3 regions of the Saccharopolyspora sp. NPDC050389 genome follow, and region 1 is predicted to be linked to each of the others. Evidence: riboswitches for the same ligand, from Rfam matches in the RefSeq annotation. Region 1 holds a riboswitch; each other region holds the start of a gene.
What was found. A riboswitch is a leader RNA that binds a small molecule or an ion and turns the genes downstream of it on or off. The one in region 1 is predicted to bind S-adenosylmethionine.

Region 1 (3,250 bases):
GCGAGAACGCGGCGCCGGGGTTGCGCAGCACGTCGAGGTAGAGCAGGCCGCCGAACAGCTCGACCGGCGGGTTGCCCTCCAGGTTGGCGACCACGGCGACCTTGGTGAGGATGTCGATGCCCAGGGCCACCACGGCGACCCCGCCCAACAACCCGAGCAGCTTCCCGGAGCCGCGCTTGGGCGACTCCTCCGCCGCCTCGGCCTGCGTCTCGGACGCCTGTTCCGCGGCGGTCGGCTCGGTGCCCGCCTGCTCTGCTGAGGATTCCCCCTGGGAGGACTGCTCGGTGCTCACGCCGCCATTGTCCCTGAACCTGGGCGGACGCATCACGGCAGTACCGAATCCCGCGCACCAGGCCCGGCCACCACCGCGAACCCACCGGAACCCGCCGCGAGGAGCCACCCGATTTCAGGCAAGATCGGGTCCCGCGAAGCCCGTTTCCGCGGCGCGGAGCGGTCAGCCGAGGAAGTCCGGCACCGGGCGCGGGTCGTCGGCGGGCACCCAGCGACCGTCGACCTGCTCGTAGCGCCAGATCGGGCCTACGGCGACCAGCCGCCGCAGCGCGTTCACCAGGCGGTCGACGTGCTCCAACGTCGTGCCCAGCCCGACGCTGACGCGCACCGCGCGCTCGGCGTCCGAGCCCGCCCGCGAGAGCAGCCGCCGCGTGGCCACGTGCGCGCAGAACAAGCCGTCGCGGACACCGATGCCGTGCTCCGCCGAAAGCGCCGCGGCCAGCAGGCCCGGGTCCTGACCGTCGATGGTGAAGCTCACCACGCCGACCCGGTCATGATCGGCGTCGAACAGCCGGAGCTCGCGCAGCCCAGGCACGCCGCGCAGGCCGGCCCGCAGCCGGCGCAGCAGCGTCTCCTCGTGCTCGACGACGTCCGACCAGTTGACCGCGAGCGTCTCGCATGCCTTGGCCAGCGCGTGCACGCCGACGGTGTTCGGCGAACCCGCCTCGTGCCGCTCCGGCCCGGTCGTCCAGCTGACCGAGCGCTCCTGCACCAGCCGGGTCGCGCCGCCGCCCGCCAGGTACGGCTCGGCTGCGTTGAGCCAGTCCGCGCGGCCGATCAGCGCGCCCGCGCCGAACGGCGCGTAGAGCTTGTGCCCGGAAATCGCCACGTAGTCGACGTCGAGCTCACCGATCCGCACCGGCCGGTGCGGCGCGAGCTGCGCGGCGTCCAGCACGGTGCGCGCCCCGCGCCGGCGCGCCACCTTCGCCAGCTCGGCGACCGGCCACACTTCGCCGGTGACGTTGGAAGCGCCCGTGATCACCGCCAGCCGCGGCCCCTCCGGGCATTCCGCCAGCGCGGCGTCGAGCGCGGCGACCGCCTCTGCCGGGGTCTCCGGCGCGGGCAGGCGGCGCACTCGCGGGCCGCCCCAGGGCAGCAGCGCGGCGTGGTGCTCGGTGTCGAAGACGACCACGGACGTGCCGCGCGGCAGCGCCCGCCCCAGCAGGTTCAGTGCGTCGGTGGTGTTGCGGGTGAAGATCACCGAGTCGGTGCGGCGGGCGCCGACGAAGTCCCGCAGCTTGTCCCGCGCTCCCTCGTAGACCCGGGTGCACACCTGGGAGGCGAACCCGGCGCCGCGGTGCACGCTCGCGTACCAGGGCAGCAGCTCGTTCACCGCCGACTGCACCGGCTCCAGACAGGGCGCGCTGGCGCCGTGATCGAGGTTCGCGTATCCGATGCGCTCGCCGGTGACCAGCGGGACCTGCAGCGAGCGGCCCACCACGGCGGGGATTCGGTAGTCCACATTGGACTGAGTCGGGATGTCGATGACGGCAGACGACATGACGGCCTCCTCGGGGGCCTCATCGGACCCGCCCAGAGGGGTCCGCGCTTGCCGGATCGCCCTGCACGACCGGCCAGGTCCTCACCCGGGGCACCCCACCGCGGTTGGAGGGTTGCCGGCCAGCAAGCCGGGGCTTGACGCTGGCACTCATGACCTTCGACTACGCACCCTAGAAAACCGCTGGGGCGCCGGACAACAGGATTCCCGGATCGTGGGAGCGGCCTTGGTCACACCAACCCGGGAAGCGCGGAGGGCGCTTCCCCCCGGGAAATCCGGCGGAAAGCGCCCTTGACCTCGCGGGATCAGGCCTTGGTGACGGCGACCTTGATCTCGGTGCCCTCGCCGACGGCGCCGGTGAAGCCGTCCGCCACGTCGCCGGGCTCGACCGCGTTCGCCAGGGTTTCGGCCGCGATGAACTCGCGGTGCGCGGCGACGGCCGACAGGACCTCGGCCGGGGCCGAGATCGCCACCGCGATCCGGTCGGAAACCTGGAAGTCCGCCTCCTTGCGGGCCTGCTGGACGACGCGGACCACGTCGCGGGCCAGGCCTTCGGCCGCCAGCCCCGGGGTCACCTCGGTGTCCAGCACCACCAGGCCCTTGCCGCCGGGCAGCGCCGAGGCCGCGCCGGGGTCGGTGGAGACCAGCCGCTCGTCGAACTCGTTCTCCTGCAGCTCGATGCCCGCCGCGACCACGGTGCCGCCGGTGCGCTGCCACTCGCCCGACTTCACCGCCTTGATCACCTTCTGCACGTCGCGGCCCAGCCGCGGACCGGCGGCCCGCGCGTTCACCGCGATCTCGAAGTGACCGTGCGCGGCGACGTCGTTGCTCAGCTCCAGGTCCTTGACGTTGACCTCGTCGCGGATCAGGTCCGCGAAGGGCCGCAGCGCCTCCGCGTCCGGGGTGGCGACCACGAGCTTGGCCAGCGGCAACCGCACCCGCAGCTTGTTGGACTTGCGCAGCGCCGACGCTGCCGAGCACACCTGGCGCACCTCGTCCATCGCGGTCACCAGCGCGGCGTCCGCGGGCAGCTCGTCGACCAGCGGCCAGTCCGCCAGGTGCACCGAGCGGCCGCCGGTCAGCCCGCGCCAGACCGCCTCCGCGGTCAGCGGCAGCATCGGCGCCACCACCCGGCAGGTCACCTCCAGCACGGTGTGCAGCGTGTTGATCGCGTCCCGGTCACCGGACCAGAAGCGGTCGCGGGAACGGCGCACGTACCAGTTGGTCAGCACCTCCAGGAAGTCCCGCACGTCCGAGCAGGCGCCCGCGAGGTCGAAGGAGTCCATTGCGGACTGCACGTCGCCGACCAGCTCGTGCGTCTTGGCCAGGATGTACCGGTCCAGCACGTGCTTGCTGTCCACCTTGGACTCGCCGGAGATGCCCTCGGCGTTGGCGTACAGCGCCAGGAAGTACCAGGAGTTCCACAGCGGCAGCACCGCCTGGCGCACCGCGTCCCGGATG
Region 2 (3,250 bases), on a different contig from region 1:
TCGGCGGCCATGCCCTTGACCCCGGCGTTGACCTCCGCGACCGCCTGCAGTGCTTCTGCGAGACTCGAAGCGTTCCAGCCCCGGGACTGCGCCAGCGCCTTCTTCACCTTCCACGCGGGCATGCCCAGCTCACCCGCCAGCCGGAACGGATCGTTCCGGCCGCCCGCGGCGGCGACCCGGCCGATGGTGCGCACCGAATCCGCGAGGGCATCGGCGATCAGCACGTGCGGAACACCGAGCTGCACCGCCCACCGCAACGCCTCCAGCGCCGCCGCCCGATCACCGGTCACCGCCTTCTCGGCGACCGCGAACCCGGTCACCTCCGCTCGCCCGCGGTGGTAGCGGCGCACCGCCGTCTCGTCGACCTTGCCGCCCGTGTCGGCGACCAGCTGCGTCGCCGCCGCCGAGAGCTCGCGCAGGTCGGAACCGACCGTTTCGATCAGCGCGGCCACGCCGGCCGCATCGGTCTTCCCGCCGGCCCGGCGCACCTCGTCGCGGACGAACGCCTCCCGCTCGGCGGACTTGGTGATCTTGTTGCATTCGGTGACGTGCGCGCCGAGTTTGCGCAGCGCATTGGGCAGTTCCTTGGCGTGCTTCGACCGGCCGCCGCCGGTGTGCACGATGACGAGTGTGACCCCGTCCGCCGGCTGCCGGGCGTGCGTCAGCAGCGCTTCGGCGATCTCCTTGCCGGCGTCCTGCGCGGACTCCACGGCCAGCACCCGGCCCTCGGCGAACAACGACGGGCTCAGCAGCTCCGCCAGCTCCGGGGGCGTGAGCTCGCTCACCTTCACGCGGCGCAGTTCGGTCTCCGGGTCCGCGGCGCGGGCGGCTCCGACGGCGGCCCAGAGCGCGCGTTCCACCAGCAGTTCTTCGTCACCGAGAACCAGATGCAGCGGATCGGGGACCACGGCCGGTGCGCTCATGCACGCATCGTCGCACGCACCCGCGACGATCCCGCCATCTGGATCGTGCTGGCCAGAACCCGGCGCGGTCCACTAGCGTTGCCAGCACAACCGAATAGCTCATCCAGAGGGGCAGAGGGAACGGCCCGTTGAAGCCCCGGCAACCGTTCGTCAGCGAATCGTGCTTTCACCCGCGAGGTCACTGACGAAAGCGGTGCCAATTCCGACCCGTCCGCGGGACAGATGAGGAGAGGACCTCGCGATGACCGCTGCTGCCCATGCCCAGAACTCCGCGAAGAAGACCTTCGACCTGGGCAATGCCGTCGAACTGGTGTCCAAGGAAGAGGGCCACCGGCAGCCGCTGGCCCCCGAATTCGTCTCGCTGGAAGACTTCTCCCCGCTCGAGGTCGCCTACGACTTCGGCCGGATCCGCCGCGAAGACATCGAGTCCGGCCCGCGTTCCATCTGGCGCTACAAGCAGCTGCTCCCGGTTCCCTCCAACGTCGAGGAGCACCCGAACACCGACCCGGGCTGTACCCGGCTGGTCCGGGCCGACAACCTCGCGAAGGCGTTGGGCGTCAAGCGGATCTGGATCAAGGACGACACCGGCAACCCCACCCACTCCTTCAAGGACCGCGTCGTCGCGGTGGCGCTGGCCGCCGCCCGCGAGTTCGGGTTCAAGGTGCTTGCCTGCCCCTCCACCGGCAACCTCGCCAACGCGGTAGCCGCCGCCGCGGCCCGCGCCGGCTGGGACTCGGTGGTGCTGGTCCCCAAGACCCTGGAGCGCGCCAAGATCCTGATGAGCGCGGTCTACGACGGTTCGCTGCTGGCCGTCGACGGCAACTACGACGACGTGAACCGGCTGGCCACCGAGCTCGCCGCGGAGCACGAGGACTGGGCGTTCGTCAACGTCAACGTGCGGCCCTACTACTCCGAAGGCTCGAAGACGCTGGCCTTCGAGGTCGCCGAGCAGCTCGGCTGGCGCATCCCCGAGCAGATCGTGGTACCGATCGCCTCCGGCTCGCAGCTGACCAAGGTCTACAAGGGATTCAACGAGCTCGGCCAGGTCGGCCTGGTGGAGCCGAGCCCGGTGCGGATCTTCGGCGCGCAGGCCACCGGCTGCTCCCCGGTTTCGACGGCGTACAAGGGCGGCCACGACGTGGTCCAGCCGGTGCGGCCGGACACCATCGCCCGCTCGCTGGCCATCGGCGCTCCCGCCGACGGCCCGTACGTGCTCGACATCGTGCGCAAGACCGGCGGTGCCATCGAGGACGTCACCGACGACGAGGTCCGCGACGGCATCCGGCTGCTGGCGCGCACCGAGGGCATCTTCGCCGAGACGGCCGGTGGGGTCACTGTTGCCACGGGGAAGAAGCTCATCGACGCGGGCAAGATCGACCCGGACGCCGAGACCGTGCTGCTGATCACCGGTGACGGGCTGAAGACCCTGGACGCGGTGCAGGACCAGATCGGCCCGAAGGCCACCGTCGCGCCGACCACCGAAGCGGTCAACCAGGCGCTGGGCCTCTGAGCCGACCCGCAACCTGATTCGAGGGCGCGGCGTCACCGCACGGCGGTGGCGCCGCGCTTTCGTCCACAACGGACAATCACGGGTGCTTGAGCCGCGTTCTACGACTCGCCTGCGCGCAGCGGATCGCCTCTGGCGACGTAGCGGGGGCCCTGCGGGCCGGGCAGGATCGCGATATCTCCTTCCTGATCGGTGCGCAGCACTTTCGTGCCCGCGCGGGTGAGGTTGTCGACGACGAACGGGCTCGGGTGTCCGTAGGTGTTGCCGGCGCCGACGCTGATCACGGCCAGCCGCGGGCGCACTGCTTGCAGGAAACGCGGTGCGGTGTAACGGGATCCGTGGTGCGGAACCTTGAGCACATCGGCTCGAAGATCCGCGCCGGACGACACCAGCCGCCCCTGCCCGGGCAGTTCGACGTCGCCGGTGAGCAGGACTCGCCCGGCCGGGGTGGTCGCCAGCAGCACGATCGACGCGTCGTTGGCGTCGTCGGCCGACTGCGTGCGGGCCAGCACCGGGTCCGGGCCGAGCACGTCGAGGACCAGCCCCGGCCAGGCCGCGCGCTGCCCGGACAACAGCGGCACGACCGGAACCCGGTGCGCGCGGGCATCCCTTGCGACGTCGCCCATCGCCCACGCCGGCTCCCGCAGCGGACCGATCGCGACCGCGTCGACCGGGATCTTCCCCATCAGCGCGGCGAGCCCGCTCACGTGATCGGCGTGCAGGTGGGTGAGCACCGCCAGCGGGATTCGGCGAATCCCGAGCCGCCGCAGGCATTCCGCCGCCCGTTGCGGATCCGGCCCGGCGTCGACCACCACGGCCT
Region 3 (3,250 bases), on a different contig from region 1:
ACCACCAGCAGAACGACGAACGGCACCGAACGCACCACGTCGACGACCACGCCGAGCACCCGGTACAGCACGGGCTTCGGGTTCAGGCCGACCGGCGAGGTCAGGTGCAGCAGCACCCCGAGCGGCAGGCCTCCCAGCACCGCCAGCAGGGTCGACACCAACACCATGTAGAGCGTTTCGACCGTCGCTTCACCAAGAATTCCAACGACCTCCGACCAGGGGGTCACATCACTCACGCAGCAGCTCCGTCAACGCACACCGGGGCGCGTCGCACATGCGCGTCCCGCTCGACCATCCACTTCAGGGCCGCCTCGGCTCGCTCGCCGGTCAGGCCGACCTTGAACTTAGCCACGGGCGTGTCGCCCAGCCTGGTCAACCCGCCGCCCAGGATCGCGAGTTCGACCCCGAACTGGCTGGCTGCCTCCGGCAGCAACGCGCCGACCGCGGCGAATCCGACCAGCACGACCTCGGCGACGACGTCGTGCCGCCCGCCCGGCCGCAGCGAATCACCCTGGTCGGTGCCCGGCAGCAGCGAGTCGCCCACCCGGCTGCCCGGCTCGGCGACCAGGTCGATGACCTTGCCGTGCTCGACCACCCGGCCGTCCTCCAGCACCGCGACGTCGTCGGCGATCTTGCGCACCACGGCCATGTCGTGGGTGACCACCAGCACGGTGACGCCAAGCTCGGCGCGGGCGCGGTCCAGGACCGTGAGCACCGAGTCGGTGGTGCCCGGGTCGAGCGCCGAGGTCGGCTCGTCGGCCAGCAGCACCGACGGCTTGGCGGCCAGCGCACGCGCCACCGCGATCCGCTGGCGCTGCCCGCCGGAGAGCTGGTCGGGGTAGACCGAGGCCTTGTCGGTCAGGCCCACGAGGTCCAGCAGCTCGCCGACGCGGGTGCGCCGCTGCGGGCCGCTGACACCGGCCGCTTCCAGCGGCAACGCGACGTTGCCCGCGGCGGTGCGCTGCCGCAGCAGCGAATCACCTTGCGGCACAACGCCGATCTGCCGGCGGGCGGCGCGAAGCGCCTTGCCGCCAAGGGAAACCAGGTCGGTGCCGTCGACGCGGATGGCGCCGCCGTCCGGCTTCTCCAGCAACGCGATGCACCGGGCCAGGGTCGACTTGCCAGCCCCGCTCGGACCGACCACGCCGCACACCGCGCCGGCCGAAACCTCCATCGACACGCCGTCGAGGGCGCGGACGGTTCCGTTGTTGTGCTGGAAAGACTTGGTCAGGTTCTCGACTGTGATCACGATCGGCTCCACATCAGCTCGCGACGGCCGCGCACACGCAAGGGCGGCAGGCCAAGGAACTTCGGAAAGGGAGGAAGGACTGGGTCACATCTCGCGACGACAGGCGGTGGTGGTGCGACGCCCGTGGTCGATGACGCGACGCTGCGTCAGCAGCCTCCGGATGTGGTTCTGCCGGGATCGGGCCAGCTGTGCTCGGGTCTGACCCGCGGGCGGGCTGGCTAACAGCGCGTTGGACTCCACAACAACTCCATCGGTCCTGGCGTTAGCACCTGCCCGAATCGGGTGGTTGCTGCGGCGTCGCGGAGCCAGGTCTCTCGGCCGCTCGGGATGGATTTCCCGAATAGTAGAACCCACTGGCGGATTCCAGCGCAAGTTGATAGCCGTCACTTTCCGAAATCGTCTGCCAAATCACACACCCGGACGAGCGGGAATTTTCCTGGCACACCAGGTGTTGTCGGTGACTCCGAGTAGTGGATCGATCTCGGTTGGCAAGCGCCCGGAAGGGTGGTTCAGTGGCCGCTCTCGGTAGCCGCGGCCTCCGCGATGCGCGCGAAGTCGGCGATCTCCAGCTGCTCACCGCGAATCGACGGATCCACCCCGGCGGCCCGGAGAACGGCCTCCGCGCGCGCCGCGGACCCGGCCCAGCCGGACAGCGCGCCGCGCAACGTCTTGCGCCGCTGCGCGAACGCCGCGTCCACCACCCGGAAGACGTCCTGGCGCGGCGCGGTCGACGGCGGTTCGACGCGCTCGAAAGACACGAGGCCGGAGTCCACATTGGGCACCGGCCAGAACACCTTGCGCGGCACCGGACCCGCGCGCCGCACGTCGGCGTACCACGCGGCCTTGGCGCTGGGCACGCCGTAGACCCGGCTGCCCGGCTTGGCGGCCATCCGGTCGGCGACCTCGGACTGCACCATGACCAGGCCGCGCCGCAGGCTCGGCAACTCGGCCAGCAGGTGCAGCACCACGGGCACGGCCACGTTGTACGGCAGGTTCGCGACCAGCGCGGTCGGCGGCGCCGGGAAGTCCGCGGCGCTCACCCGCAGGGCGTCGGCCTCGATCACGGTGAGCCGATCGGCGAGCGCCGGGGCGAACTCGGCGGCGGTGCGCGGCAGCCGCGCCGCGAGCACCGGATCGATCTCGACGGCCGTCACGGCGCCTGCGGCCGGAAGCAGGGCGAGCGTCAGCGAGCCCAGGCCGGGGCCGACCTCCAGCACGACGTCGTCGGCCGTGACCGACGCCGCGGCCACGATGCGGCGCACCGTGTTCGGGTCGTGCACGAAGTTCTGGCCGAGCTTCTTCGTCGGGCGGATGTCGAGCTCCTCGGCCAACCGGCGCACGTCGGCCGGGCCGAGCAGAGTCGCCTGCTGGTCGTCCACACGGAAAAACTACCCGCGCCCCGAAGCCACCGTCCCCGCACCCCGACCAGCAGAACCGCGAAGGGCACCTACCACCGGATCATCCGGCAAGAGGTGCCCTTCGGGACAACGGGAAATGCTCAGCTGAGGCCGAGCTTGGAGGAGCAGCCCGGCCAGGCTCCGTAGCCGCCGCCTCGGGCCGCGCGGACCTTCTCCGCGACCGCGATCTGCTGCTCGCGGCTGGCCTGGTGCGGGTACGGCGCGTACTGGTCGCCGCCGTAGGCGTCCCAGGTGGACTTGTTGAACTGCAGGCCGCCGTAGTAGCCGTTGCCGGTGTTGATCGCCCAGTTGCCGCCGGCCTCGCACTGCACCAGCTTGTCCCAGACCCCGCTGCTCGGCGGCTGCTTCCCGCCGACGCGCACGACCTTGGGCTGCGCTTCCTTGGTGATCTTCTCGCCGACGGCTTCCCGGCCGGTTTCCTCGCCGTTGCGGGTGGTGACCCGGGTGAACACGATCTTCTCGCCGGGCACGCCGGGGAACTCGACCCGCTCCTCGCCCTTGAACATCGTGTTGTCGACGATCTCCTGCACCGGAGGCGCAACCGGCGTCGTCACGTTGATGACGGTGCTGCCGGTGCGGTCGA

Region 2: linked by a shared signal. The riboswitch ahead of thrC (threonine synthase) and the one ahead of AB0I53_RS21040 (aminotransferase class V-fold PLP-dependent enzyme) in region 1 are both predicted to bind S-adenosylmethionine.
Region 3: linked by a shared signal. The riboswitch ahead of AB0I53_RS24795 (methionine ABC transporter ATP-binding protein) and the one ahead of AB0I53_RS21040 (aminotransferase class V-fold PLP-dependent enzyme) in region 1 are both predicted to bind S-adenosylmethionine.

Annotation. Positions count from the first base shown of each region.
Region 1 is NZ_JBFAKG010000030.1:58,381-61,630, forward strand. It holds gene lspA (signal peptidase II) at 1-292, opposite strand, end outside; gene AB0I53_RS21040 (aminotransferase class V-fold PLP-dependent enzyme) at 455-1,792, opposite strand; SAM riboswitch class IV at 1,832-1,947, opposite strand; gene ileS (isoleucine--tRNA ligase) at 2,095-3,250, opposite strand, start outside.
Region 2 is NZ_JBFAKG010000021.1:22,728-25,977, reverse strand. It holds gene holA (DNA polymerase III subunit delta) at 1-923, opposite strand, end outside; SAM riboswitch class I at 1,020-1,152, shown strand; gene thrC (threonine synthase) at 1,165-2,433, shown strand; gene AB0I53_RS16055 (ComEC/Rec2 family competence protein) at 2,532-3,250, opposite strand, start outside.
Region 3 is NZ_JBFAKG010000039.1:7,228-10,477, reverse strand. It holds gene AB0I53_RS24800 (ABC transporter permease subunit) at 1-236, opposite strand, end outside; gene AB0I53_RS24795 (methionine ABC transporter ATP-binding protein) at 233-1,249, opposite strand; SAM riboswitch class I at 1,494-1,583, opposite strand; gene rsmA (16S rRNA (adenine(1518)-N(6)/adenine(1519)-N(6))-dimethyltransferase RsmA) at 1,759-2,628, opposite strand; gene AB0I53_RS24785 (transglycosylase family protein) at 2,748-3,250, opposite strand, start outside.